Regions from separate parts of the Pseudomonas arsenicoxydans genome, predicted to be linked through region 3. Evidence: riboswitches for the same ligand, from Rfam matches in the RefSeq annotation. Region 3 holds a riboswitch; each other region holds the start of a gene.
The links. A riboswitch is a leader RNA that binds a small molecule or an ion and turns the genes downstream of it on or off. The one in region 3 is predicted to bind fluoride.
Positions count from the first base shown of each region.

Region 1: linked by a shared signal. The riboswitch ahead of crcB (fluoride efflux transporter CrcB) and the one ahead of crcB (fluoride efflux transporter CrcB) in region 3 are both predicted to bind fluoride.
Region 2: linked by a shared signal. The riboswitch ahead of crcB (fluoride efflux transporter CrcB) and the one ahead of crcB (fluoride efflux transporter CrcB) in region 3 are both predicted to bind fluoride.

Region 1 is NZ_LT629705.1:5,204,913-5,214,904, forward strand. Features, by position in the region: gene BLQ41_RS24240 (DMT family transporter) at 1-872, opposite strand, end outside; gene BLQ41_RS24245 (TetR/AcrR family transcriptional regulator) at 869-1,441, opposite strand; gene BLQ41_RS24250 (ADP-polyphosphate phosphotransferase) at 1,599-2,495, opposite strand; gene BLQ41_RS24255 (plasma-membrane proton-efflux P-type ATPase) at 2,492-5,008, opposite strand; gene BLQ41_RS24260 (DUF190 domain-containing protein) at 5,355-5,678, opposite strand; gene crcB (fluoride efflux transporter CrcB) at 5,689-6,072, opposite strand; fluoride riboswitch at 6,215-6,277, opposite strand; partial or broken gene BLQ41_RS24270 (ArsO family NAD(P)H-dependent flavin-containing monooxygenase) at 6,437-7,517, shown strand; gene BLQ41_RS24275 (permease) at 7,544-8,581, shown strand; gene BLQ41_RS24280 (thioredoxin family protein) at 8,601-8,837, shown strand; gene BLQ41_RS31060 (hypothetical protein) at 8,901-9,152, shown strand; gene BLQ41_RS24295 (DEAD/DEAH box helicase) at 9,478-9,992, opposite strand, start outside.
Region 2 is NZ_LT629705.1:3,502,527-3,512,518, reverse strand. Features, by position in the region: gene BLQ41_RS16465 (SulP family inorganic anion transporter) at 208-1,695, shown strand; gene BLQ41_RS16460 (universal stress protein) at 1,707-2,558, shown strand; gene BLQ41_RS16455 (hypothetical protein) at 2,987-3,532, shown strand; gene BLQ41_RS31390 (cation diffusion facilitator family transporter) at 3,536-3,814, opposite strand; gene BLQ41_RS16445 (class II glutamine amidotransferase) at 3,973-4,788, opposite strand; partial or broken gene BLQ41_RS16440 (IS3 family transposase) at 5,075-5,287, shown strand; gene BLQ41_RS16435 (DUF190 domain-containing protein) at 5,385-5,708, opposite strand; gene crcB (fluoride efflux transporter CrcB) at 5,719-6,102, opposite strand; fluoride riboswitch at 6,245-6,306, opposite strand; gene BLQ41_RS16425 (ArsO family NAD(P)H-dependent flavin-containing monooxygenase) at 6,485-7,564, shown strand; gene BLQ41_RS16420 (permease) at 7,592-8,629, shown strand; gene BLQ41_RS16415 (thioredoxin family protein) at 8,649-8,885, shown strand; gene BLQ41_RS16410 (hypothetical protein) at 9,013-9,992, shown strand, end outside.
Region 3 is NZ_LT629705.1:3,179,705-3,189,696, forward strand. Features, by position in the region: gene BLQ41_RS14845 (Crp/Fnr family transcriptional regulator) at 1-428, opposite strand, end outside; gene BLQ41_RS14850 (aspartate carbamoyltransferase) at 500-1,036, shown strand; gene chrA (chromate efflux transporter) at 1,068-2,273, opposite strand; fluoride riboswitch at 2,548-2,609, shown strand; gene crcB (fluoride efflux transporter CrcB) at 2,748-3,131, shown strand; gene BLQ41_RS14865 (DUF190 domain-containing protein) at 3,142-3,465, shown strand; fluoride riboswitch at 3,562-3,634, shown strand; gene BLQ41_RS14870 (chloride channel protein) at 3,714-4,592, shown strand; gene eno (phosphopyruvate hydratase) at 4,589-5,872, shown strand; gene ppa (inorganic diphosphatase) at 6,230-6,760, shown strand; gene BLQ41_RS30880 (EamA family transporter) at 7,045-7,296, shown strand; gene nhaA (Na+/H+ antiporter NhaA) at 7,499-8,695, shown strand; gene BLQ41_RS14900 (class II glutamine amidotransferase) at 9,101-9,916, shown strand.

The DNA.
Region 1 (9,992 bases), 2.0 Mb from region 3:
CCAAGCGCTTCCATGGAAGAGGGCCAGCGTTGGTTGATGAACAGGCCCATCGCAGTCGCGTAAAGGGTTTCGCTGGCGATCAATTGCCCGCTTAGAGCCAGAGGTAGGCGTCGAGTTGCGATAGACCATGCCCAGGCACCTGCAAGCGTGGCCCCTAGCCCCTGAATTAACCCACAGACTATTAGCGCCTGAGTACCTGCTAACCCGCTCGGATGGCTAGCGAAGTGGGACAGTTTCAAGTACAGCCCAACTGGGATGAAGGCCAGCATTTCGACGCTACACATGAAGATCAGCATGGCCGACCAAAGCATGGGGGACATGCTTGGACGTTGAGCCAAAGCACTTTCATTTAATAGGCCAAAACCAGTCCAAAATCCGATCGCCAACAACGTTGCGAGCAGCCCAGATAGTATTGAAGTTGTAGGGCGCACCACCGTCGCGCTGCTAAAGTCAAACACGCTCAGGTTGACCAAACTTATGCCCAATGCCGCTACCAACAGTGGCCCGGCAATAGCGCGCCAGGGCACGCTGGAGCTTCGCAAGTTGCCGGCAATCGCTAGCACGATCGGTACTGACCCCATCATCACCGGAGGGATCACCGGCCCAGCTGCCAAGACCGCAGTGGTGATCAGGAAGAAGTAACCGATGTATCCTAAGAAGCCCAGCAGTGCGGTGCAGGCCCAGTCGCTCAGTCGCAATTGCCGCAATTCGCTACGGTAAACAAACAGCACGAGCAGGCTACCTAAGCCGGCAAAGGCATAGCTCACCACAGCCAGATCAAAAAGGCTGTAATCGCCGACCAAACCCGGAAAGATGTAGAGCAGCGACCAGGAAAAAGTGGCGGCAATGGCCGCTAATAAGCCTAGGGTCATGCGCTCTGCTCCTGCTGCCCCAGCTTCTGGATCCAGCAATGAGCTACGTGCCGGGCAGTGTCGAATACCCGTACGTCCTGGCCCATGGCGCCGCTGACAAAACTGCCCTCCAGCAAGATAAACAGCCCCTCCGCAACTACGTCCGGGTCGCTTATACCGGCGCGCATGGCCAATGCAGTAAGATTTTCGCGTATCCCTTGCTTATGCCTGCTCACGGCCAAATGCACAGGGTGGCTAAACTGGGGGAATTCAGCCGCACTGTTGACGAACAGGCACCCGCGTCCGCTATCTTTCAAAAGAAAGCGTTGATACAAATCAAAGAACGCTAGCATGCCGCTGACCGGGTCAGGATGCACAGCCAAGGTGCGCGCTACCTCTTCACGCCAGCGTCGGTCACGCTCCTCAAGGCAAGCCACTATCAGCGCATCCTTGGAGGGGAAATGGCTGTAGAGCGTCATCTTGGTAACACCCGCCATCGCGGCGATGGCCATCACACCAGTAATGTTTATACCTTGTGACAGAAACAGCTTCAGCGCTGAGTCAATCAAGCGCTCACGGGTATTGTCCATTTAAGGCACTCCGGCAGAGGGACGGAGCCGAATATACTGACCGGTAAGATTGGTGGGCATCCAAATACGACCTGAATCATGGCAGCTACGACACAGGCGGCACCATGCCAGTGCAGCAGTAAATCGTAGGATTTAGCCAATCAGGAAGTTTGCTACGCTAGCTAGGTGAGTTCGCCGGACGCTTACATTTCAGGAGCTGCTTGCGGATACTCAACAGTTCGCGATGGCGCTCCTCACTGGTCTTTGGATATGACATTTTCAGTCCATCCAGCACATCTGAAAAAATCTGAGAGACGATTAGTCGGGCATTTTTCTTGTCATCAGCAGGCACAATATACCAAGGCGTCTCGGTCGTACTTGTTGCACTAAGACATTTTTCGTACGCCTGCATGTAGTCTTTCCAATACATGCGCTCCTCGATGTCGGCAGCACTAAATTTCCAGTTTTTTTCCGGCTTATCGATGCGATCAAGGAAGCGCTTTCGTTGCTCTTCTTTCGAGAGATGAAGAAAGAATTTTACAACTCGGGTTCCGTTGCCTGAGAGGTGTCGCTCCAAATTGGAGATCGAACGATATCGGTCGCGCCAGACTGTACTCTTGTTTTCAAGAGCATCCGGGAGCCCCTCGCTTCGGAGAATCTCAGGATGGACACGGGCTATCAATACCTCCTCATAATACGATCGGTTGAATATGCCAATGCGCCCGCGCTCCGGTAAATTACGTGTAGTTCGCCAGAGAAAGTCGTGCTCCAATTCAGCCGCGCTGGGATGCTTGAAGCTGAATACTTGGCAACCTTGCGGATTAACCCCCGACATCACATGCTTGATGGCACCATCTTTTCCCGCCGCGTCCATCGCCTGGAAAATTAGCAGAACGGCATAACGATTGGACGCGTAAAGAAGCTGTTGCTGCGCGCTCAATTGCGCAACATGCGCTCTCAAAAGCTTGCGATATTGCTGTTTTGATTTGTAGAAGGGTTCCACCTTAGTCGGCCACTTACGGAGATTGACCGCGTCGCCTTCCCGAACTTTAAAATCCTCCGAATTGATTTTCATATTCCGCCTTTTGGTGCCGCCGGCACGATTGCTGGTTGCCTTGAAGCTGCATTGGGAACTCGCCATCTGATCATCGCAACCTTCAAAGTGTCGTTCAGAATTAGACAGGAGAACAGTGCATAACCGAATATTGAGAGCATCTGCCATCCGGGCAAAGGAGCGAGCCCCTTAATTCCTACGAACGTCAGGACTGTTCCCACAATGGCGTCCGCTATTAAAGCTGACATGAAGGTCTTACTCGGTAGGCTAGCCCAAAACCAGCTGCGCTCTCGTGCGGACACGACTGAAAAAATGGCGAAGTAGAGGAGCATGAGAAAGCTGAACGTGTAGAGAGTGTCGTTGTTGCTTGCCAAATCAAATCGGGCCCAACAGACCCACAATAGAAAAAGCGTTTCGGCAACCATCGCGATGCCAAGAACCACCGACACGCAGATGAAACCGCCGATGTTCCAGGTCTCGGGGCTCTTCGATGGCTTAACATTGTCCGTGGAGAGGGAAACTTTCGCGAAGTCCGTTAAGAACACCAGCAGCAGCATCGCGAAGGCGGAGACCACGAACTTACCTGTTACAACGAACGCGATGGCCACAAACGCGGCTTTCAGGATCGTACGGCTGATCTTGTTGATGATCCATGTAAGGATTCTTTGATAAATCGTCCGTCCCTGCTCGACCAACGTGACGATGTTGATCAGCCCCGCCTCGGTCAAAACAACGCTCGCGGCGCTCTTGGCGACATCGGTAGCGGTACTGACCGCTATTCCAACTTCGGCTTGACGGAGAGCTGGAGCGTCGTTGACGCCGTCGCCCGTCATTCCGGTTACGTGCCCTGCGGCTTGAAGATGCTTTACCACGATATATTTATCTTCCGGGTACACTTCGGCAAATCCGTCAGCACCGCCGAAAAGGTCGTCTCCGGCACCCGTTTGTGAGCTCGCGGCCTTTAAATCCGCGACGCGCCGGATCTGGGTGAGTCCGACGCCTTCGCCGATCTGGAGTGCCACCGGGAGCGCGTCCCCTGTCAGCATCTTGACCTGGACTCCCAACTCATTAAGAGTTGAGATAAGTTGCCTGGCGTCCGGTCGCGGAGGATCGTACAACTCCACGAGTCCAATCAGTACAGGGACGCCATCCTCGGCGCCGCGAGCTACCGCTAGCGTGCGAAAGCCTTTTGCCGCTGACTCGCTGACGCGCGCATCCAACGTCTCGATTTCGAGAGGCAGGAGTCCACAAGCTTCGGCGATGGTGCGCACGGCGCCCTTCATTACGCGCACCCGCTGACCATTCTGCTCAATAACAGCTTCCGTCCGCCGAGTTTTCGCATCGAATGGAGCGAAGGATACGGTTGTTCCAACGGCAATGCCGTCGAAGGCATGATGTGTTTTAGCTGCGGCGAGAAAGGCAAGATCTATAGGATCCTGGTTGGATTCCTGTGACGCTAGCGCGCCCGCGATCAGAACGTCGGCTTCCGTCGAGCGTTTTAGTGGGGTCACTCCCGTGACCGCCAATTGATTCATTGTGATTGTGCCTGTCTTGTCCACGCAAAGGACGTCCATCGTCGCGGCGTCTTCCGCAGCACTCAACCGAGTGACAAGCACCCCACGCTGGGCCAGTTCCTTCGACCCGAAAGCCATGCTGACGGTGAACATAACGGGAAGAGCTACAGGTACCGCGCTCATGAGTAGGACAAGCAGGAGAGGGATCATTTCGAGCAGCGGCACGCCGCGAATCAGCGATAGCGTGAGCACCACGCCAAGTAGCACACCAACAATGACAAACAGCCAGCGCACGATCTTAGTCACGACCGCTTCGATATGAAGTTTCGGATGCGCCTGCTGCACGAGTTCTGTGGTTCGGCCGAAATAGGTTTGTGCCCCCGTAAGGATCACCACGCCGTTGCCTTCCCCACGACGGACGATAGACCCGGAGGAGAGGACTTCGCCGGGTGCTTTATCAGTTTCTTTCGACTCGCCCGTTAGCGCCGATTGATCCAGGCTCATCGCGCCGGTGAGGAGTTTCACATCTGCTGGAATGATGTCACCTGAGCGTACGCGGATAATGTCACCTGGTACCAGTTCTCGGGCGGTAATCACCTGCCACTTCGAGTCGCGCAGCACTCGGGTATTAACCTGTAAGCGTTTTTGTAGAGCTTTGACGACGCCAGCGGCGCGCTGTTCCTGAGTGAAACTCAGTACAGCGTTGACAACCAGTAATAAGCCCACAACTGCAAGATCAGTATAGTTTCCCAGTACAGCGGATAAAATCATGATCAGTTCGAGCATCCAAGCCGAGATCCCCCAGAATTTTCGCAGGAATCTCAAAGCCGGATGCCCTTTCGTCTCCGCTACTTCGTTGTAGCCGTGCTCCATGCGCTGCGTTTCGACCTGCGCATGCGTGAGACCTACATCAGGGTTAACATGCAGCGCTGCAAGCGTTTGAAGAACCGTTGCAGCGGCGATGTCAGTTGCGTTTACTGGAGGAGGCCGAGCGTCGGAGTCATTTTTGAGGGGGCTCATCCTGAATATCCTTCTCTATCGTTTACGCAAGTCACACTGGTTTTGGTGGGTGGATCGTAAGGCCTCATTCGTCTGCGACATTCGCCCAAAATACGCCCGTTACCAAGGTTTTTAGATTTTCTTAAAACGCTCCATAGCAAAACCAGAATCCGGTGTTGCACAGCCCCGTCCCTCTGCATTGTCTTTCCAAACCTGAGCGGGTTGCTCACCTGACCGCCTCGCACTAGATTGGAGAACGGCTTGGAGGGATTTCAAAAACGGTAAAAAACTCATAGGTGATCGAGTTACCAATCGAGATTCCACATAGCTCAAATTCGCATCTCCCAGATTATAGGAAGGGTTCAGGCTAACTGGCCTTCTTGCCGACAGTGCCCAACTCGATAGGAGCTTTTATATAAAACACAGAGATGTCCTCAACCTCCAACCTCTTGAACAACCTTTCAGATTCATCCTCGGTAATAGCCATACGAATCTCTGTAGGCTGATCTGCCAACTCAAAAAAGTGGGAGGAATGCAGCCGCCCTGTGTGTCCAAAGCCCTCAATGGCCGTAGACAAGGTCGCACCGCGCAGCCCCATTTCTTTAGCCAAATCAACGATCCACTCGCCAAGCATCTTTCCCTGATAACGACGGTTCTGTTGAGTAAAGAAAATCACCAGAAAGCCTTTCATTACCATCTCCTTAACGCGTGCCAATCATTTGATAGGACAAAAGCCCGGCAGCGGTCATCGCTAACGAGCCTACAACGTGCAATGAAATTGAGCCGAACGCCCACAGAAGTCTACCCTCCTGAATCAGGGCAACTGTTTCGGCTGAAAACGTGGAGAAGGTGGTGAGCCCCCCACAGAAACCCGTGATGATCAGCAGGCGCCATTCAGGGCTTAAGGTGGGGGACGCGGCCAAGAAAGCGATAGCTAACCCAATGATGTAGCCTCCGACCAAGTTCGCGACCACAGTGCCTGGCGGAATCGTAGGGAACAGTCCGTTCAGTGTCATGCCCAAGAGCCAGCGCAACCAGGCACCAAGGGATGCGCCGATAGCTATGACGAGAAGTGACTTCAGCATGGTCGCATGTCTCCCCAGGACTGATAGAACCGAGGAGGTGCTGATAAGCGCAAATTACGAGTGGTAGCTGATATGAGATTTTGAGTCACGATCCTGTCCTGAATTGGAGAACAGGGAGACGCACCTACGCACCCTGTCCAGGGTTCACGTAGGCATCATCAGCACAAAGGCGGTTATAAGGAGGAATGCCATCTCCTGCTTTCATCCTAAAGCAGCGGCGGCCGGAGATTCAAGCCATAACAAGCTTGAATTGAAGCATTCAGTCAATGTCGATCAGCATTCTCAACATATGAGCTAGATCAGTTGGATTCAAACTTGGGTCGCTATACTGGCTACCGCCCAACATCGACTCAAGGGTTTCCCCATGACTCCTTCGCCCAGCGACCAACGAGATGTAGTGATTATCGGTGGGGGTCAGTCAGCCTTGGCGGTAGCGTATTTCCTGCGCCGAACTCAACTTTCGTTCGTTATCCTCGACGCAGAGGAGGAGCCCGGTGGTGCCTGGCGGCGTGGCTGGAACTCGCTGCGTTTATTCTCCCCGTCCACCTGGAGTTCGATCCCTGGCTGGATGATGCCTCCTGCGCAGGAGGGGTATCCAACGCGAAATCATGTAATCGACTACCTCAACCAATATGAGGAGCGCTATCAGTTTCCTGTTGAGCGTCCGGTTCGGGTCACCGCTGTGGAGCGTACTGAAATTGGCTTACGAGTACGTTCTGACGACAGGTATTGGGATGCCAGGGTTGTCATCAGCGCCACCGGCACCTGGAGCAGTCCGTATATACCTCATTACCCTGATGCCGAGTTATTCGCCGGTCGGCAATTGCACTCCGCGAACTATGTTGATGCACAAGCCTTTGTTGGCAAGAAGGTTTTGGTGGTGGGTGGTGGCAATTCAGGAGCGCAGATTTTGGCAGAAGTATCCAAGGTCGCCGAGACCACTTGGGTAACCCCTACTGAGCCGGTCTTTCTGCCTGACGAAGTGGATGGACGGGTACTGTTCGAGCGCGCCACTCAGCGCTTGAAAGCCCAGCAAGAGGGGCGTGTCGTTGACCAGCCAGTCGGCGGGCTGGGAGACATTGTCATGGTGCCGCCAGTTCTGGAAGCCCGTGAGCGTGACGTCCTCAAATCTGTGCGCCCCTTTGAACGCTTCACTCGCGATGGTGTGATGTGGGCCGATGGATCTGAATCTGTAGTGGATGTGGTGATCTGGTGTACCGGATTCAGGCCCGCACTTCAGCATCTGGATACGCTGGGGGGTGATCGACACTGAAGGTCGTGTTGAGGTCGAAGGCACTCACTCGATCCAAGAGCCAAGACTATGGCTGGTGGGCTATGGCGAGTGGACAGGTTCGGCTTCCGCCACGCTGATCGGTGTAACACGCACAGCACGCAGCACAGCCAATGAGATCGCGACCTATCTTGGCGATCCGTCCGCGACCTAATGCGCCTCCCCCCAGGAGTAGAGGACATGAATGAAATGATCGTGCGCTGGCCGGAACGCAATCCCCGCATGTTTTTAGCGGTAGCAGCGCTTGTCTGGTTCGGATTGTATGAGGCCCTGATACCTGTTTCAGAGGCTTTGGTCGCAGCGCTTCCTGTTGATCGTAATAGCCACCTGGGAGGCGCCTTACAGTTTTTTTTCTACGACACGCCCAAAGTGCTGATGCTGTTGACCGGCATCGTGTTCTTGATGGGCATGATCAACTCCCACTTCACGCCTGAACGTACCCGTGCAATGTTGGCGGGTCGAAGCGAGGGCACGGCCAATGTCATGGCGGCCTCTCTCGGTGTGTTTACCCCATTTTGCTCGTGCTCAGCCGTTCCTCTGTTTATAGGTTTTGTTCAAGCTGGAGTGCCCCTGGGGGTGACGTTCTCTTTCCTCATTTCTGCGCCCATGGTGAATGAGGTAGCGCTGACACTGCTGCTTGGCCTGTTCGGCTGGAAAGTTGCATTGCTGTACCTCAGCCTGGGGTTGTTTATTGCGATTGTTGCTGGCTGGGTCATTGGGCGTCTGAAAATGGAAGCCTATCTGGAAGACTGGGTTCGCGATATGCCCAAGATCCAGGCAACCGCTGCAGACACGAGTATGCCGCTTTATGAGCGGATAAATGCCGGGTTCAGCAGCGTGCGTGAAATCGTCGGAAAAGTATGGCCTTACATCCTTGCTGGCATTGCCATTGGCGCAGGCATTCACGGGTATGTACCTGAGGATTTCATGGCCAGCTTCATGGGCAAGGAAGCCTGGTGGTCAGTTCCACTCGCGGTTCTTATCGGCATCCCCATGTATACCAATGCGGCAGGCATCATCCCCATTGTGCAGGCACTGCTCGCAAAGGGCGCAGCGCTGGGCACTGTGCTGGCCTTTATGATGAGTGTCATCGCTCTATCGCTTCCGGAGATGGTGATATTGCGCAAGGTGCTGAAAGTTCGCCTGATAGCCACCTTCACTGGGGTCGTCGCCGTCGGCATTCTCATCGTTGGTTACATCTTCAACTTCGCGTTGTAATCCACCTACCGAGGTTTTTATGAAAGACATCAAGGTGCTGGGCACCGGTTGTGCAAAATGTAAATCGACAGTAGCCATCATCGAACAGGTGGCGAGTGCGAAAGGCGTCCCCGTTAAGCTGGAAAAAATCGAAGACATGCAACAGATCGTCGGCTACGGGGTCATGTCCACCCCGAGTGTCGTGATTGATGGAAAGGTTGTTCACTCAGGGGGCATCCCGAGCCGTGAAAAGGTTGAAGAATGGCTTAGCGCTTGAGTCAAGTGCCCCTGCACAGCCAACCAGACTCGGTTGTGAGAGGCCTAGCCTGTTGTACTGCGGATGCACCAGCTCGCTCCAGAGTGCAAGACAGCGCTGGCCGAGCCAGACATTCATCTTGTTGCCACAGCGGACGCTCTCACACTGCTCCTGCATAACCAGCACGCCATTAGCGCGGCCATTGAAGAGGTGACAAAGTGGCTCTCTGAAAATGGACTGGGGAGTGTCGCGGCTAACGCAATTGCGGCAATGGAAACGCTGGGCACAAACGCTCAAGGCATCACAGACGCCATCATGCGACTACGGAGGTTATAGGCATCATCTACCCCCCCCCGTGGCTCTTCCTTGATGAGCGATTCCCGCCTCATAGCTGCCAGTCGCGACAGGCAGAAATCGGCCGATTCTGTTGAAAAAGTCGGCAATGGTTTCCACGGTAGAAAAGTACACGCTTGAGATTGAAATCTTTACTTGAACAGAGGATTCCGGGCTCAGATTTCGCGTAGCTACGCGCAAAAAAGACGTTTTCAGTGGTCAGTATGCGGACAGTCTGGAAGAACCGACTTTTTCAACACAATCGGCCAAAAGCAGTCATTCGAAGAGTCTACGAATGCGGGGGCGATTCATACACCAATGCTGAAGTTTAAAAAATGGTCAGCAACTGCATACGATAATGTTGCGAAAAACTAACCTGGTATGAAGATTCAGATACAAACCCTCCTAGCGACAAACCACTTCCCGCACCACCACTCACGGGCTGTCCTGACGCTCTGCTACCGAAATCGCCAATAGGACAACTGCCCGTCAAATCCCAACCATCCACCCCACCGAAAGCAACCGTAGGTGTTTGGATGTGACTAAAAACTGCTAAGTCCTCAGGTAGATCATCAGCAACACGTTGTGAAAACTGTTTGAGCGCTGGTTCAGCCGGCGCAAAAAGCCATGCTTGATCGTCAACTTCGCCCGTGCGCCGAAGAACTCGCCCTAATACTTGCCTGTAATGCAACTCAGTGCGAATACGACTTAGGTGGCAACAGACCTGCAAACGAGGAATATCTGTCCCCTCGCTGATCATTCCTACCGCCACTATCCAACGACAGTGACTTCTTCTGAATTCGTTGATCACCTGCTGGGCATCCGGAGTCCTATTGTTCACTA
Region 2 (9,992 bases), 320 kb from region 3:
AAACGAGCTACTGGCAGCCTACGCCGCCTTAGCGCTACGCCCCCTCGCAACACCTCGCACCCGCCTGTTTCGCTCGCGGTGCGTACTGCTGTATGCCCGGTTCTTACACCCAAAGCACACAGTCCAATAATCCTCACAATTTGAATTCGTATCGACGCGCTCGCCATTCGCCTGGTGTGCGTGCGGTGCATTGCCTTGGATATTTCTATGCTGCAAAAACTTAAACAAACGTGGCTTTCCAACGTCCGTGGAGACGTGCTCGCGGGTCTCGTCGTCGCTCTGGCGCTCATCCCGGAAGCCATTGCCTTCTCTATCATTGCCGGCGTCGACCCCAAGGTCGGTCTTTACGCTTCCTTCTGCATCTGTGCCGTCATTGCCTTCGTCGGCGGACGTCCGGGCATGATCTCAGCGGCAACCGGCGCCATGGCACTGCTCATGGTTACTCTGGTTAAAGAGCACGGGCTACAGTATTTGCTGGCAGCCACCCTAGTGTGTGGGGTGCTTCAGATACTTGCCGGTTACCTGAAGCTGGGCTCACTGATGCGCTTTGTCTCGCGCTCGGTGGTCACTGGCTTTGTGAACGCTTTGGCGATCCTGATTTTCATGGCGCAATTGCCTGAACTCACCAATGTCACCTGGCATGTTTACGCCATGACCGCCGTGGGCCTTGGAATCATCTACCTGTTCCCGTATGTACCGAAGATCGGCAAGCTGATTCCTTCGCCGCTGGTCTGTATCCTGACCCTGACCGCAATTGCCATTTACCTCGGTCTGGATATCCGCACCGTGGGAGACATGGGCCAACTGCCGGACACGTTGCCGATTTTCCTGTGGCCTGAAGTCCCGCTGAACTTTGAAACTCTGCGCATCATCTTCCCGTACTCAGCAGCGCTGGCAGTTGTAGGCCTACTCGAGTCCATGATGACCGCGACCATCGTCGATGATTTGACTGATACCACCAGCAACAAAAACCGCGAATGCAAGGGCCAAGGCATCTCCAACATCATCGCTGGCATGCTTGGCGGTATGGCAGGCTGTGCCATGATCGGCCAGTCAATCATCAACGTAAAATCAGGTGGCCGAACCCGCCTGTCGACACTTTGTGCCGGCGTCTTCTTGCTACTGCTCATCGTCTTTCTGGGTGAGTGGCTGTCTAAAATCCCTATGGCTGCGCTAGTCGCCGTGATGATCATGGTGTCCATCGGCACCTTCAGTTGGGACTCTCTGCGTAACCTCAAGCAGCACCCGCTATCGACCAACATTGTTATGGTCGCCACCGTTGTGGTGGTCGTGGCAACGCACAACCTGGCCTATGGTGTCCTGGTGGGCGTGCTGCTGGCTTCGCTGTTCTTTGCGAACAAAATCGGCCACTACCTCGACATCCAGTCCAGCCTGGATGCCAAAAATTCACACCGGACGTACACCGTGGTGGGTCAGGTGTTTTTCAATTCGGCTGAAAAATTCACCAACGTTTTCGACTTCAAGGAAGCACTCAAGAAAGTCACCATCGACCTGACCCAAGCCCATTTCTGGGATATCACTGCCGTAGCGGCGCTGGATAAAGTGGTGATCAAGTTCCGCCGTGAAGGCGCTGAAGTTGTGGTGCTGGGTCTGAACGAAGCCAGCGCCACCATCGTTGACCGCTTTGGCGTGCATGACAAACCTGACGCCATCGACAAGCTCATGAGCCACTAAGGAGATCGATAATGACCCGCGTAATGGCATGCATTGATAACTCACAATCCTCACTAGCGGTCTGCGACTACGCAGCATGGGCGTCGCAACAGTTAGATGCGCCACTGACCTTGCTGCATGTATTGGATGAAGAGAAATACCCTGCAGCAGCTGACCTGAGTGGAAACATTGGCCTCGGCAGTCGAGAACACCTGCTGGAGGAACTGGCTACGTTGGATGCCCAGCGTGCCAGGCTCGCTCTGGAGCAGGGCCAGCACATGCTTGAAAAAGCCAGGGAGCGAACTGTCATCTCCGGTGCTGGTTTTCCTGAGTTGAAGCAGCGCCACGGCCACTTGGTAGAAAGTCTGAGCGACCTTCAGGAGGATATTCGGCTATTGGTGATCGGAAGAGTGGGAGAAGACAGCGCACGCTGTACGCGTACCCTTGGTAGCCAGATAGAAGCTGTCGTGCGAACAATTCACCGGCCCATCTTGATCACAGCCAATAGCTATAAAAAGCCCGAAAAAGTGATGCTCGCATTTGACGGCAGCCCTACGGCCTACAAAACCATTCAGATACTTGCCGCCAGCCAGCTTTGCGAAGGCCTGCCCATTCATCTCGTTATGGTCGGAGCAGACTCGGAAGATAATCGTGATGCTCTGGCGAAGGCTGTAGGCATGTTCCTCTCTGCCGGCTTTGAAGTACAGGCCCAGATCCGACAAGGAGAAGTGGAGGCGGCTTTGCACGTTTATCAAGCGGAGCACGGAATTGATCTGCTGGTCATGGGTGCCTTCGGGCACTCACGCATCAGACAATTTCTGGTAGGCAGCACAACTACGACGATGCTTCGAACGGCCACCATGCCTGTGTTGTTACTTCGCTGAGGCAAGCCTCTAAAGTAGGGGTATCTGGCTCGCGCGGTTCCGGCGCAAGACAGGGACATCAACTGGACGCGCCCAGCTCGAATACCTGCGGCCCCTGAATGGAGCATGAAGCGTGAGCTGCTGAGTCCTAGCTATAGTCGTTATGCCGAGATAAAGGAAAATCAGGACATCTGCGTCCAAGCAGTTGTTCCATTGAGGTTTAAGTACAATTCACCTCAATTTCTCGTTCATGGATGTCCTACTCGGACAATCCGCGCACGCCAATCACGTCCTCTCTAGCCGTCGTTCACCGGCAGGCTGTAGGGTAAATTGAAGTTGGAATTTGAGGGTGATGCCAGCGGCGGTCAGTGCGCTTTGCAAGGACAGAGGCGCAGCGCAAGCGAGTCGCGCGAATCGAAACTGCCAATGCATGATAATCGAGTAGTGCCATGAAAAAAAAACATCACCATGAGCATCACCTTCAACTCCGGGTTAGCGAACTTGCACAGTTGTTTAACTCGATGGATCCAACACCTTTTCTTAACAAGGATCTTGATCGCGAGGCTGAAGCGTTCATCGAGACCTGGGCAGCAGAGTTTCCGTCGGACAGCCTGTTTCGTATCACAATCCACCTTGAGCACCTGCCAGCAGAAGGCGATCCAAGTGCGATCATGGTCGAGGCAATCCACAACTACTTTGATCATAAAGCAGGTCTCGTGCGCAGTGAGTTGAAACGCCTCCTTCGAGAGGGCCGCATTAGCCTGTTGATCGGCATCGGCTTTGTTACCCTTTGCCTGATCGCAGTCGATGTCATCGGCCAACTTAGTGCTAGCGCCGTAGTCAGCATAGCGCGCGAAAGTCTGATGATCGTTGGCTGGGTGGCAATGTGGCGTCCGCTGCAGATTTTTCTATATGACTGGTGGCCGCTTTTAAGATCGATTCGCGTCTACAAAGCTATAAGCCATGCACATGTTCGAGTAGTGCAGGGCAAATAATGCCTACCGCAAGCCGCAATAGGTGTGGGCCCTATGGGGCGTTCTCAATTGAGCAAAGTAGGCGGTATAGGCACTGGCGCCTGCAAGCGCTGGAGAGACTCCCAGCCGAGCGAGCCCATGGCCACCAGCAAAATTACGGCATTGATAAAGCTGGCGAGGATCGAGCCGCGCCGACAGCCGTCGGTAGTAGCCGGGTAGCTGCCAGTGCAGCCAGGCCAGAATCAGCCAACCGACATCACTGAGGTTATGCCTGGCATCTGCTAGCAAGGTCAGGGAATTCACTTGCCAACCATAGACCCCCTCGACCAATACAAACCCCAGGTTCAGGCAAATGCTAATGGCAAAGGCGGGGCGAATAGCTTGGGGCTGTGTACATGCTGCGCGTGATCGTGGGAAATCTGCGGCTGTACCTCGGCGTTTGATCTGCGCTTGCTGACGTTTTACAAATCGTTCTTGCCCTTGCCGAGCAATAACGTCTCGACGACTGCACCGTCGTGCAGCGCGATCACTTCGCCTTCCGCCATTGGCCGCCAGTCGTCTTCGCTGAGCGGCACGCTTGCGATGAAGCTCACCCGCTGTTCGCCGCTTGCCTCATCCTGCAACAAGGTATGGGGGACAGGGCAATGCCAGTGGTACAGGGCTGGCGCCTCTACCTTGCCGCTCAGCGCGTTGAAACGTCGATCAGCGTGAGCGAATAGCGCATCACCATCGCTATAAAGAAAATTGGCCGGGCCAAGCCGACGCAAATCAGCAGCAAAACGGCCAATCAAGGCCAGACGCTCATGCAGGGAGGGCAGTTCCGGGTACTGCATCTCCATCAGTTGCAGGCGTGCCAGCAACGCACAAAAAGCCTGTTCGGAATCGCTTTCCCCTATGGCCTGATAACAGCCACCGTCGAACTCGGCGGATAGAGCGAGGCCACGCAGATTTCCATTATGGGCAAATATACGCATACGCCCCCTGAGTTCACGGGCAAATGGCCCCGTATTGGCCAAGTTGACCGCCCCCTGAGTAGCATGCCTCAGATGCGCAACGATTAACTTGGTGCTGGGCCCTTGGTTCTGTAAGAGTTTTACCAACTCGCTGTCACTGGCGGCAGTAGGCTCCCTGAACAGGGCAACATCGCGTCCCCGGTAAAACCCCACACCCCAGCCATCACGATTGTGACCTTCGCCACCGGCATGCGCTGCCAGAGCGGCGAGCGAGTGCGTCAGTTGCGTAGGCAACCGGCTGCTCATGGCCAGCAATTCACACATCGGTTGCAACTCGCGTCACTTCCGTGCGGGCCTCACCTTCAATGAGTCGTTTCATGACAGTCCCCGATACCAGTTCGACGACTAGAAGGGTAGACAACTGCAAGCGATTTCACACAGCCTGGGTCGGTTTTGGCCGGTCGTGCCCATTAGGCGGTCTGTTCAAATCCGATGCAAAACACTGGTCAGTGTCGAATGCAAATGGGTGGTCAAATTCATGCGATTACGCACCCAGAGGCGCTGCCACCTCGCACGTACCATTTTTTCGCAGCCTAACGCCTACCGCCGTTGCGGTTTCCGGCCAGTAGCCGAGAGTTTTTTCCAGCTTCTAAAGCGAGAGCGGATCAAGCGAAAAATCTGCACCACGCGGCAGGATGCTCCTAGCGATGTGTTCGACTACGTCGAGATGTTCTACAACGCAAAACGCCGCCATGGTTTCAACAATCAGCTGTCACCGGTAGAGTTTGAAAAGCGTTACGTAATGAGCTTGCAAGGTGTTTAGAGAATCCGGGGCGATTCAGTCATCGTGGATTGCGTTACCAGCTGGGACGTCTGCATAGCTCATGTTCGTATCTCCGAAGGTCTAGGGTGGGGCCGGGCTAGTTGGCCTTTTTGCCAACGGTGCCCATCTCGATTGGGGTCTTTATGTAAAACACGGAGATTTCCTCAACCTCCAATCGCTTGAACAACCTTTCGCATTCATCCTCGGTGATAGCCATGCGAATTTCGGTGGGCTGATCGGCCAGTTCAAAAAAATGTGAGGAATGCAGCCGACCAGTGTGCCCAAAACCCTCGATACCTGTAGAAAGGGTCGCACCACGCAGTCCCATTTCTTTGGCTAAATCTACGATCCAGTCGCCAAGCATCTTTCCCTGATAACGACGGTTCTGTTGAGTAAAGAAAATCACGAGAAAACCTTTCATTTTCATCTCCTCAGCGCGTGCCAATCATTTGATAAGTCAAAAGCCCGGCAGCGGTCATTGCTAACGAGCCTACGACGTGCAATGAAATCGAGCCGAACGCCCAGAGCAGTTTGCCTTCCTGAATCAGGACGACTGTCTCGGCTGAAAACGTGGAAAAGGTAGTAAGTCCGCCGCAGAAACCCGTGATGATCAGGAGACGCCACTCTGGACTAAGGGTGGGAGATGCGGCCAAGAAGGCGATGGCCAGACCGATGATGTAACCCCCAACCATGTTCGCGACCACCGTGCCTGGAGGAATCGTGGGGAACAGGGCGTTTAACTTCATGCCCAAAAGCCAACGCAACCAAGCACCCAGTGATGCGCCTATAGCGATGACCAGAAGTGATTTCAGCATGGTTGCATGTCTCCTCTGGGCTGATGTCGCCGAGGAGGTGCGGATAACCGCGCACTAAGAGAGGGAGCTGATATGAGGTTTTGAGTCACGATCCTGTCCTAAATTGGAGGACAGGGAGACACACCTACGCACCCTGTCCAGGGTTCACGTAGGCATCATCAGCACAAAGGCGGTTAAAGGAGGAATGCCATCTCCTGCTTTTATCCTATAGCAGCGGCGGTCAAACATTCAAGCTGCTATACGGTCGGGAATCCAAAACTGAATGCCGTCAATCGAAGCATTCAATAAATGTCGATCAGCATTCCCAACATATGAGCTAGATCAGTTGGATTTAAACCTGAGTCGCTATACTGACCGCCCAGCACCGACCTAAGGCTTCCCCATGACTCATTCGATCAGTGGCCAGCTAGATGTAGTCATTATCGGCGGGGGCCAGTCAGCCTTGGCGGTAGCGTATTTCCTACGCCGAACTCAATTGTCATTCGTTATCCTCGATGCGGAGGAAGAACCCGGTGGTGCCTGGCGACACGGCTGGAATTCGCTACATCTATTCTCCCCAGCCACTTGGAGTTCGATCCCTGGCTGGATGATGCCCCCCACGCAAGAGGGTTACCCTTCGCGCAACCATGTGATCGGTTACCTCAACCAGTACGAGCAGCGCTACCAATTTCCTGTCGAGCGCCCGGTTCGGGTCACTTCTGTGGAGCATATGGCGTCTGGTTTACGGGTTCGTTCTGACGACAGGCATTGGGATGCCAGGGTTGTGGTCAGCGCTACAGGCACCTGGAGCAATCCCTACATCCCTCACTACTCAGGTGCCGATTTATTCGCCGGTCGGCAGTTGCACTCCGCGCACTATGTCGACGCCCAACCGTTCGAGGGCAAGAAGGTGTTGGTGGTGGGTGGCGGTAATTCAGGGGCACAGATTTTGGCCGAGGTTTCCAAGGTCGCCGAGACCACCTGGGTGACCCCCGTCGAACCATTGTTTTTACCGGACGAAGTGGATGGGCGGGTACTGTTCGAGCGCGCAACCGAGCGCTGGAAAGCCCAACTGGAGGGGCGCGTCATTGAGCAGCCCGTTGGTGGACTGGGTGACATTGTCATGGTGCCGCCAGTTGTCGAAGCCCGTGAGCGCGACGTCCTCAAGTCTGTACGCCCTTTTGAACGTTTCACTCGCAACGGCGTGATTTGGGTCGACGGTTCCGAATCTGCGGTGGACGTGGTGATTTGGTGCACTGGATTCAGACCAGCCCTACAGCATCTGGATACGCTAGGGGTGATCAACACCGAGGGCCGCGTTGATGTCGAAGGTACCCACTCGACCGAAGAGCCAAGGCTGTGGCTGGTCGGTTACGGCGAGTGGACAGGTTCGGCTTCCGCCACGCTGATCGGTGTAACACGCACAGCACGCAGCACAGTCAATGAGATCGCAACCTTTCTTGGCGATCCGTCCGAGGCCTAGTGCGTCTACACCATAGGAGTAGTGGACATGAGCGAAATGATTGTGCGCTGGCCTGAGCGGAATCCCCGCCTCTTCTTAGCAGTAGCCGCACTGATTTGGTTTGGTTTGTATGAGGCCCTGATTCCCATTTCGGAGGCTTTGGTCGCAGCGATTCCGGTTGATCGTAATAGCCACCTTGGAGGCGCCTTACAGTTTTTTTTCTACGACACGCCCAAAGTGCTGATGCTGCTGACCGGCATCGTGTTCTTGATGGGTATGCTCAACTCCCACTTCACCCCTGAGCGCACCCGCGCACTGTTGGCGGGGCGAAGCGAGGGTATGGCCAATGTAATGGCGGCCTCTCTGGGTGTGTTTACCCCCTTTTGTTCCTGTTCAGCCGTTCCTCTATTTATAGGTTTTGTTCAAGCCGGGGTGCCACTAGGGGTGACTTTCTCTTTCCTCATTTCTGCGCCCATGGTGAATGAGGTAGCGCTGACACTGCTGCTTGGCCTGTTCGGCTGGAAAGTTGCGCTGCTATACCTCAGCCTGGGTTTGTTTATTGCGATTGTTGCTGGTTGGGTCATCGGGCGCCTGAAAATGGAGGCCCATCTGGAAGACTGGGTTCGTAATATGCCCAAGATCCAGGCAACCGCCGGGGACACGAGTATGCCGCTGCATGAGCGAATAAATGCCGGGTTTACCAGCGTGCGTGAAATCGTCGGGAAAGTATGGCCTTACATCCTTGCCGGCATAGCCATTGGCGCAGGCATTCACGGGTATGTGCCTGAGGATTTCATGGCCAGTTTCATGGGCAAAGAAGCATGGTGGTCGGTACCTCTCGCGGTTCTTATAGGCATCCCCATGTATACCAATGCGGCTGGCATCATTCCTATTGTGCAGGCACTGCTCGCAAAGGGCGCGGCATTGGGCACTGTGCTGGCCTTCATGATGAGTGTCATCGCTCTATCCCTTCCTGAGATGGTGATCTTGCGCAAGGTGCTGAAAGTTCGCCTGATAGCCACCTTTATTGGGGTCGTAGCCGTCGGCATTCTGATCGTTGGTTACGTCTTCAACTTCACTTTGTAATCCACCTACCGAGGTTTTTATGAAAGACATCAAGGTTCTGGGCTCCGGTTGTGCAAAATGTAAATCGACAGTAGCCATCATCGAACAGGTGGCGAGTGCGAAAGGCGTCCCCGTAAAACTGGAAAAAATCGAAGACATGCAACAGATCGTCAGCTACGGGGTAATGTCCACGCCAAGTGTCGTGATTGATGGAAAGGTTGTTCACTCAGGTGGCATCCCGACCCGTGACAAGGTCGAACAGTGGCTCAGTGCTTGAGGTAAGCCGCTTCTGGACGTCCAGACACACTCGGTGTTGAGAGGCCCAACTGTGCCCGCCTCAAACCATGACAGGCTCGGGCTAGGGACTCGGCCCGTCAAGTCTCAAAGCCCTATGGGAAATGGCGATGCCTAAATTGGTTATGCCCTTGTCCGACAATGACGCGGCGTTTCTTTCGTCGGCAGCCGCTGCGGCGGCTCTGGCAGGGGTGCCTATAGAAACCCTCAACAGCCAGTGCTTTTGCATCAGTCTGGATAAAAATGCCCTGCGCGAGACTCTGGAGTCGACGCTCGGTCAGCCAGGTTTGTTTGAGCTTGTGCAGCAACGCTGCCCTCATCTATTCGCCGCCCATCCGGTCTTCATCGCACCGGCCCACTTGGATCGCATGGCGCAGGTCGTGCGCGCGGTCGAATCAGTCGTTGCACTCCCGGCTTACCGAGAGGAAGTGCTAGCTCACTCTCCTACTATCGCACGACATGACCCGGGTGGGGTCAAGGGAGTGTTCTTTGGGTATGACTTTCATGTCACTGAGAACAATTTCGGCCTGATCGAGATCAACACCAATGCTGGTGGAGCAATGCTCAATGCCGTGTTGTCACGAGCGCAGCACGCCTGCTGCCCGGCGATAGAACAGCTGCTGCCACCATCGACAAGGGCCGAAACGTTTGAAAGCAAAATCATTGCAATGTTTCGTCAGGAGTGGTCACAGTACGGCCTGGATAAACCGTTGCGCAGTATCGCCATTGTCGATGAGGCGCCCGAGCAACAGTACCTGTACCCAGAGTTTCTGCTGTTCCAACAGCTGTTCCAGCGTAATGGACTAGAAGCTGTGATCATCGATCCCTCTGAGCTCAACCTGAGGGATGGTTTACTTTGGCATGACCAGTTGGCCATCGACATGGTCTACAACCGGTTGACCGACTTTTCTCTTGAGGCAGTTGGCAACGCCACGCTACGCCAAGCCTACCTTGAACGAGCCACGCTACTCACACCACATCCGCGAGCCCATTCCTTGTACGCAGACAAGCGCAATCTGGCCTTACTCTGCGATGCCCAGCGATTGAAAGCATGGGGGGTGCCACAAACTACCCAGGATCTATTACTGAC
Region 3 (9,992 bases):
CTTTCGCATTGAGCGCGTAGCTTTTGGATTTCCTTGGTTAGTTCTGACTGCCAGGCTTTGCGAAATGCAGGCACATCTTCCAAGGCCGCGCGAAACGCTACGACTGGAAACAGCAGCAAAGTGGTGGACTCGGTAGCTATAGCGTCACAGTGGTAAGCGCGGCTGTCGAGACTGGCCTCCGCAATGAAGCCTCCGCATGAGCGTTGCAAGACCACTTCGAGGCCATTGCGGCCTAGTCGAACCAGGCGTGCATCGCCAGAGATCACAAGATAAACATGACGAATCGGATCTCCAATCAGAAAAAGCGTCTCGCGAGTATCGGTATCCACCTGCTTGGCCGACACACGCAGTGTCTCTGGGATGAGAGCAACTGATGGTTGGGCGGCGATCAAAGCCGGCCAGTCCAATGCGTCATTTACTTTCTTCATATGATTCGGATCATACCCATGGACGGTCGTCACATCATAGGATCGATTTAACGTCAATTCGGAGAAAAATCATGCGCAAAATCGCTATTACTTTGGGCGTCATCGTTGCTTTCGCCGGAAGCGCTTTTGCCCAAACTATGGATCACTCTAAAATGAACCAAGCCGCTCATATGACGACGATAGCCGACGCGCAGCGCGAAGCAGAAGTATCCCAACGCGGCGAAGAGGTAATGCCATTTAGCCTAGCAGCAACGACCCACATTTTTACGAAAAACGCCGAAGGCGGGATGCAGCAGGTTGTGGTCAAGAAATCCACTGACGCCGACCAAGTGAAGTTAGTTCGCGAGCACCTGCAAGAGATCCGCAAGCAGTTTCTGAATGGCGACTTCTCAGGCCCTTCCCGCATCCATGGCGACGACATGCCAGGTCTCGCCGATCTAAAAACCGCCAAACCAGGACAAATCTCTATCGTTTACCAGGATGTTGAGGGCGGCGCAGAGCTGATCTACAACACGTCGGATGCCAGCTTGGTGACGGCCTTGCACAAGTGGTTTGACGCCCAACTCTCCGACCATGGTAAGGATGCTATGGAAGGGCATTCCAAGTAGACGAGAAAGCCCTACGGAATTTCAAAGACTGTCAAAGCACGACACTCAGCAACCATCCGGCTGCACCACCACCGATCACCACTAACCATGGCGGTTGCTTCCAAAACATCAGACCGATTAGGCACACCAATGCCAAACCGAAGTCCTGTGGCTTAAGGATCGCGCTCGTCCATACAGGCTGATAAAGCGCTGCCAGAAGCAAACCAACCACCGACGCATTGATCCCAAGCAACGCAGCTTGGATGTGTACGCTGCGTCGCAGCTGCTCCCAAAACGGTAAGGTACCAACGATCAACAGAAACGACGGCAGAAAAATGGCTAGCAAACAAATCAACCCGCCGACCCAGCCAGAGGGCTCGGCGCTCATCGAAGCACCAAGAAATGCAGAGAACGTCAAAAGCGGCCCAGGAACAGCCTGTGTCGCACCATACCCGGCAAGAAAGGTTTCATTGCTGACCCAGCCTGAGGGCACTACTTCTGCCTGCAACAATGGCAACACCACATGACCTCCACCAAATACCAGAGACCCGGCGCGATAAAATGCATCTACCATGGAGAGCGTCTGATTGAGTAGCATCTGGCTCATTATCGGTAAGCCGACCAGCAAAGCGAAAAACAGTGATAACCAGAACAAACCTGCTCGGTAACCGACCTTTATGGGCAGTGGATCATGTTCGGCGGCGCGAGCTGGTTTGAATAAAAGCAAGCCGGCAAAAGCAGCTATAGCAATTGAGCCGATCTGCCCCCATGCAGACGGAACCAACAGCACCACACACGTCGTAATCGCCATGATCGTGATACGCAACGCATCTGGGCATAGATTCCGTGCCATTCCCCATACGGCTTGAGCGACCACCGCAACGGCCACGACTTTCAGGCCGTGCAGTACGCCAGGCGCGATGATATCGCCATAGTTGGAAATACCTAACGCAAACAGGATCAGAAGGATGGCCGAGGGCAACGTGAAACCCGCCCAGGCGGCCAGCGCCCCAGAGTAGCCCGAACGAGAGAGTCCCAGCGCCATACCAACCTGACTACTCGCGGGGCCCGGCAAGAACTGGCAAAGCGCAACCAAGTCAGCATAGCTACGCTCAGTGAGCCATTGCCGGCGCGTGACGAACTCATCGCGGAAATACCCCAAGTGTGCGATGGGGCCGCCAAATGAAGTCAGTCCCAGGCGCAAAAAGATGAGGAATATAAAAAACGGTCGACGGTCACCCTTGCTGTTTATGTTCATGCACATGCGTTCCGCATTTAATTAGACATTTATGACGATGAGGAAAAGAAGACTGCAAACGGATCTGCGTCTACGAAAGCCGAGGGCGGAAAAAAGGTCGCGAATCGTCATGTCATGGTATTCCCTCGCGATTTGCGCCGCGTAGACTAGGGCTCGGTTGAGATACACCTCGAATCTGGGCGCCATCATAGCGCTCGATTGCGGTGTCAAAACTCAATAAGCCAGTCCATACGAACTCGTTGTACCTTGAAAGTCTTACAGTCAGTGCTATAGGATGAAAAAAGGAGATGGCATTCCTCCTTTAACCGCCTTTGTGCTGATGATGCCTACGTGAACCCTCGACAGGGTGCGTAGGTGTATCCGCTTCCTGTCCCCAATCTAGGACAGGATTATGATCCTACTACCCCAGTCGCCACTTCCTTGTTGTGCTTACCTGCTACCTGTTTGGTCTAGGTCTGACGGGGTGAGCCCACCATGCTGAAATCACTTGTAGTTATCGCTGTTGGCGCGTCACTTGGTGCCTGGTTGCGCTGGCTCTTGGGCATGAAGCTAAACGCCCTGTTCCCAACAATCCCCCCTGGCACTGTGGTTGCGAACATGATTGGGGGCTACATCATCGGCTTAGCTATCGCGTTTTTGGCCGCATCCCCCACTCTGAGTCCTGAGTGGCGTCTACTGATCATCACGGGTTTCTGTGGCGGACTTACCACCTTTTCTACATTTTCGGCAGAAACAGTTGCCCTGATTCAGGAAGGCAGACTGCTCTGGGCGCTCGGCTCAGTTTCATTACACGTTGTGGGTTCGCTAGTGATGACGGCTGCCGGGCTTCTGTCCTATCAAATGATCGGCACGCGCTGAGGAGATGAAAATGAAAGGTTTTCTAGTGATTTTCTTTACCCAACAGAACCGTCGTTATCAGGGAAAGATGCTTGGCGACTGGATTGTTGATTTGGCGAAGGACATGGGGTTGCGTGGTGCGACCCTGTCTACGGGCATTGAGGGTTTTGGGCACACTGGTCGGCTGCACTCCTCGCACTTTTTTGAGCTGGCGGATCAGCCTACCGAGATTCGCATGGCTATCACCGAGGACGAGTCCGAAAGGTTGTTCAAGCGATTGGAGCTTGAGGAAATCTCGGTGTTTTACATAAAGACACCAATTGAGATGGGCGTCGTCGGCAAAAAAACCACCTAGTTCGGTCTCCTTTCATAAGCTAAAGCTTCAGGCATCCTTGCAATGGGCGCTGATCCTGTAACACGATTTTACATTTTGGCCACGGCTAGCTAAGATCGACCGACTGGAGATGGCATTCCTCCATTAACCAACCGCTGTGCCCGTAGCAGCTGATGATGCCTACAGAAACCTGATCAAACCAGGTCTGTAGGCGATCGCGCTCAAAATCCTTTTTTGGTCAGGCCCACTTACTTTTCGTGGCTGGCCAAATGTCTAAATTTCGACGACCGGAACAACTCGACTTACTGCCCTATATAGCGAAATGGCTTGCGCTTGCAGGTCTTGTAGCTCTTTTGGCAGGCTCTGCCTCTGCGTTATTCCTCCTTTCTTTGGATCACGCCACCCAGTGGCGAGAAACCCATCCCTGGGTGATCTGGCTCCTGCCAGTGGCTGGCTTTGCCGTGGGACTTGCGTATCACTTGATAGGCAAACCCGTTGATGCCGGAAACAACCTGATCATCAATGAGATCCACGATCCTAAGAAGATCGTGCCTTTGCGCATGGTGCCGATGGTGCTGATCGGAACCGTGGTTTCCCACCTCTTCGGTGCATCTGTGGGACGTGAGGGTGCGGCGGTGCAAATGGGCGGCGCTCTTGCCGATCAACTGACGCATGTCTTCCGGCTACGTCGCGAAGATCGTCGAGTGATTCTCATGGCCGGCATCAGCGCTGGTTTTGCGTCCGCCTTTGGCACCCCCCTCGCTGGAGCTTTGTTCGGACTTGAAGTGCTGGCCATCGGACGTATGCGTTACGACGCGCTTTTCCCTTGCGTGGTTGCGGCAATCGTTGCTGACCAGGTTGGGCAAGCCTGGGGAGTGGTTCATACGCATTACGTCATTGGCGAAGTGGTTCCGGTGCAGCTGTGGAGCGTCATGGCTTTGGTGGCAGCTGGGATTGTCTTTGGCCTTACGGGCCTGCTATTTGCGACGGCCACCCATAAGCTCGGAGCTTTCGTTAAACGACTTATCTCCTATTCGCCATTACGACCCTTCGCTGGCGGCCTTCTGATCGCAGTCGCGGTGTGGGCGCTCGGTAGTATTCACATGGTTAATGACGTTCCCGAATCGCTCCTTGGAGAAGATCAATGAAAACGCAAATCCAGGCTATTCACGCACGTGAAATTCTCGATTCACGCGGTAACCCTACCGTTGAAGTCGACGTCACCTTGGAGTCCGGAGCTCGGGGCCGGGCATCGGTTCCATCCGGTGCGTCTACAGGCGTTCACGAAGCAGTTGAGTTGCGTGACGAAGATACACAGCGGTATTCCGGCAAAGGAGTGTTGAAGGCCGTTAGCAATGTGAATACCGAGATACTTGAGTCTCTGAGAGACCAGGATGCAACTGATCAGGAACAGGTAGATCATCTGATGATTAAGTTGGATGGAACATCTGATAAATCCAGGCTTGGAGGAAACGCTATCTTGGGCGTCAGCCTCGCCGTTGCAAGGGCAGCGGCTTCTGCCATGAACGTGCCGTTGTTCCAATACCTCGGCGGTGACCAGGCAGCAAGAATGCCCGTTCCGATGTTCAATATTCTCAATGGCGGTGTTCATGCCAACTGGCAAGGCCCTGACTTTCAGGAATTCATGATTGCACCTACAGGGGCTGGCAGTTTCAAGGAAGCCTTGCGATGGGGCGCTGAGGTGTACCACGAGCTGAAAAAGGTGCTTAAGGACGCCGGCTATTCAACAGCGGTCGGAGATGAGGGCGGCTTTGCGCCGGCACTCAAGAAAAACTCAGACGCCATTGAGCTGATCATTCAGGCAATTGAAAGGGCTGGTTACACCCCTGGATCTCAGATCGAGATCGCTATCGATCCAGCATCCAGCGGTTTTTATGAAAACGGTCTTTACCATCTACGCTCGGAAGGTCGCAAAGTCGATGCCGAAGAGCTGATTAGCCTCTATTCCTCATGGGTCGATAAGTACCCAATTGCGGTACTGGAAGATGGACTCGCGGAAGATGATTGGTCGGGCTGGAAGCAATTGAATGCTGCGCTGGGTGACCGTATAGAGTTGGTTGGAGATGACCTATTTGTCACCAACGTCGAACGGATTCAGCGAGGAATCGCAGAAAACGTCGCCAATGCCGTACTGATCAAACCCAATCAAATCGGAACCCTGACTGAGACCAAAGCCGCCATCGAAATGGCCTACGGGGCAAATTGGGGAGCGATGGTTTCTCATCGTAGCGGGGATACGGTTGACAGCTTCATCGCTGACCTGACTGTCGCCATGGGGACTGGCCATCTCAAGACAGGAGCTCCATGCCGGGGGGAGCGGGTCGAGAAATACAATCAGTTTCTGCGAATAGAAGAGCATCTGGGAAGCCGTGCCATTTATGCAGGACATGATGCGTTTATGCGGTGATAGCCACCGATTTGCTGTCAACCAGATTGAAACGAGAGAGACGTAATGACCCCGTCCGAGAAGCTAGTCGACTGGAACAGGAAATGGAGAATCCAGAGCGGCATTGTCATTTGTAGAAAGTGCGCGGCGCAGCAGCCCGAGACATTGAGTAATCAACCGTTCGCCCACGGCTCTGGCTGTGGGGAGGTCAGCTCGCAATTTTCGCAACCTTGGACTGACTTGGATGCGATCAGAAAGTCATTCGTCTTATAGCCGGTAAATCTGTTGGTTTGGTCAGCGTAAATAATCGAATCACGTTTATCCGTAGGCAAAAACGTCAGCGGCCTTAGCCTTTCATAGAAGCTTGGAGATATGAGCATGAGCTACACGGACATTCCAGCTGGTAACGCGATTCCCGATGACTTTTTTACCGTTATCGAGATTCCTGCAAACCACTCGCCGATCAAGTACGAGGTGGATAAGCCAAGTGGGCAGATCTTCGTCGACCGCTTCCTCAGCACACCGATGTTCTACCCGGCCAACTACGGGTTCATTCCAAATACGTTGAGCGATGATGGCGACCCCTTGGACGTTCTGGTGATTTGCCCTTATCCGGTATCGCCAGGCGTTGTCATTCGTAGTCGCCCAGTTGGTGTGATGTACATGACCGACGAAGCCGGAGCGGATGCCAAGGTGATCGCAGTGCCTCATGAAAAACTCAACTCGATGTACAGCGACGTAAAGGAGTGCTCAGACCTCCCTGCGTTACTCCTCGCACAGATCCAGCACTTCTTCGAAAACTACAAGGCACTGGAGCCGGGTAAGTGGGTGAAGATGGGGCGTTGGGGGAGCGCGGAAGAGGCGCGGGAAGAGATTCGTAAGTCGGTAGCGGCGTATATCCCCAAATAGCTCTTCGGCCAGATTGACTGCGTCAGCCGGGATTAGGTACTGAGGGGCTAGTGATTTGTGATTGGCCTCTCAGTCGCTTGGAACATCAAATGTTCAGGGAAACACACGCATGGAAAAATGGGTGGCTTATGCCTTCATCTCAATGTTTTTTTGCCGGGTTCACTTCTGTGATCGCCAAGATGAGACTCGCAGGCATTACAGCTGAGCTTGGTCTAACAGCTCCCACCCTGTTCGTGTGTGCCTTTGTACTCGTATTCGCGGCCTGAGCTGTTCCGACACAGGAAGTGGCCAACATCACAAGCCGAAATCTGTATTGGCTAGGACTGTCTGGCGTTACCACTGCCTTGTCGTGGATCTTCTACTACAAGGCACTGAAGGTAGGGGATGTCGCCACGGTGGCACTGATCGATAAAGGCAGCGTGGTCGTTGCCATGCTGCTCGCCGGTCTGGTGCTTCGAGAGGTCATCACGTTACGCATGATCGCCGGTGCAGGCCTGATCGTGGCAGGGCTGCTGGTCATAGCCAAAAAGCCATGACACGGTTGAACGTCGATCAGCTCGAAGGGGACGGATGAACCTCGTGAGTAAAACTTCGTACGGCTCGTGCCAGAGCCATAGTGGGACATGGTTGAGGCTGATCTTAGCCTGGGACAATAACTGTTACAGGCTATTTGCCCAGCCATATTGATAAACCTCGGATGTTAAAATAATTGCTTTAGATCAAAGCACAAGGACACTGATGACTCACAGTAGAACTCCCGCAGAAACCCCTAGAGCAGCCGCGATTCTGGCTCGCTTCTTATCGTCGGAATCCGCTGGCGGTCTTGTACTGATGGGCGCAGCACTCGCGGCCCTAATTGTCGCCAATGCGCCTCTCTCGCAAGGTTATTTTGCAGCCTTGCACAGTGTCTGGTTGGGGATGTCTGTCGAGCATTGGGTCAATGATGGCCTGATGGCGATCTTCTTCCTGATGGTCGGCCTCGAAATCAAACGAGAGGTGCTGGCCGGTGGGCTTTCCACTTGGGGCCAGCGCGCCTTGCCGGGGTTTGGTGCTTTGGGCGGCATGGTTGTTCCTGCGCTGATCTACATTGCAATCAATTGGGGTAATTCTGAGACCCTGAAAGGGTGGGCTATCCCAGCCGCAACCGATATCGCATTCGCTTTGGGCGTCCTATCGCTGCTGGGTAAGCGAGTCCCGACTTCGCTGAAGGTATTCCTCGCCGCCTTGGCGATCATTGACGACCTGGGTGCTGTGGTCATCATCGCCTTTTTCTACACCACTGGCCTTTCCATGCCGATGTTGCTGGCCTCGCTTGCGACCCTGGTTATTCTGATCGCAATGAATCGACTGGGCGTAAGACGGTTGTTCCCGTATCTCCTGGTCGGGGGCGTGTTGTGGTTCTTCGTACTGCAATCGGGCGTACACGCCACGCTGGCGGGTGTCGCTGTGGCACTGTGCATTCCCATGGGCAGGCCCGAGGAAGAAGCCCGATCTCCACTGCTCTTTCTCGAAGAGAAACTGCACTTATGGGTGGCGTTCGCTGTGGTGCCAATTTTTGGCTTCGCCAACGCGGGTGTTTCATTGGCTGGTATTTCGATGGAGAACCTGGTCGATCCGGTTCCGCTGGGCGTAGCTCTGGGTCTGTTGGTGGGCAAGCAGGTCGGTATTTTCCTATTGGCTGCTCTGGCCATTCGCATGGGCTTGGCCAAGCTGCCGGAAGGGAGTACCTGGATACAGCTCTACGGCGTAGCACTGTTGTGCGGCATTGGCTTCACCATGAGTCTATTCATTGGCAATCTGGCGTTCGCCGGATCAGCTCTTTTGATTGATGAAGTCAAAGTCGGTGTATTGATCGGATCGATTCTGGCTGCAATTGGCGGTGTCCTGATTTTGCGCCGCAGCAGTGTCCCTGCCACTGCCGCTCTAGCCAGATAAAGCTCGTTTGGGATGACCACAGAGTTTCTTGCAGGGGCGGCACCGATGACCAGTAGATCAATGGCGTGTTCTAGTCATCTCCACTTAACCTTGTCGGACTTCAGCTTGGACTGTGAAGCCTGAAAAGAGAAGCATGCTTCGTGTTAGTGAGTGGAAAGCGAAATATGGCTGCTCTGGGTGCGTAATCGCATGAATTTGACCACCCATTTGCATTCGACACTGACCAGTGTTTTGCATCGGATTTGAACAGACCTCCTAATGGGCACGACCGGCCAAAACCAACCCAGACTGTGTGAAATCGCTTGCAGTTGTCTACCCTTCTAGTCGTCGAACTGGTATCTGGGGCTATCATGAAACGACTCATTGAAGGTGAGGCCTGCATGCAAGTGACGCGAGTTGCAACCGATGTGTGAATTGCTGGCCATGAGCAGCCTGTTGCCTACGCAACTGACGCACTCGCTCGCCGCTCTGGCAGCGCATGCCGGTGGCGAAAGTCACAATCGTGATGGCTGGGGTGTGGGGTTTTACCGGGGACGCGATGTTGCCCTGTTCAGGGAGCCTACTGCCGCCAGTGACAGCGAGTTGGTAAAACTCTTACAGAACCAAGGGCCCAGCACCAAGTTAATCGTTGCGCATCTGAGGCATGCTACTCAGGGGGCGGTCAACTTGGCCAATACGGGGCCATTTGCCCGTGAACTCAGGGGGCGTATGCGTATATTTGCCCATAATGGAAATCTGCGTGGCCTCGGTCTATCCGCCGAGTTCGACGGTGGCTGTTATCAGGCCATAGGGGAAAGCGATTCCGAACAGGCTTTTTGTGCGTTGCTGGCACGCCTGCAACTGATGGAGATGCAGTACCCGGAACTGCCCTCCCTGCATGAGCGCCTGTTCTTGATTGGCCGTTTTGCTGCTGATTTGCGTCGGCTTGGCCCGGCCAATTTTCTTTATAGCGATGGTGATGCGCTATTCGCTCACGCTGATCGACGTTTCAACGCGCTGAGCGGCAAGGTAGAGGCGCCAGCCCTGTACCACTGGCATTGCCCTGTCCCCCATACCTTGTTGCAGGATGAGGCAAGCGGCGAACAGCGGGTGAGCTTCATCGCAAGCGTGCCGCTCAGCGAAGACGACTGGCGGCCAATGGCGGAAGGCGAAGTGATCGCGCTGCACGACGGTGCAGTCGTCGAGACGTTATTGCTCGGCAAGGGCAAGAACGATTTGTAAAACGTCAGCAAGCGCAGATCAAACGCCGAGGTACAGCCGCAGATTTCCCTCGATCACGCGCAGCATGCACACAGCC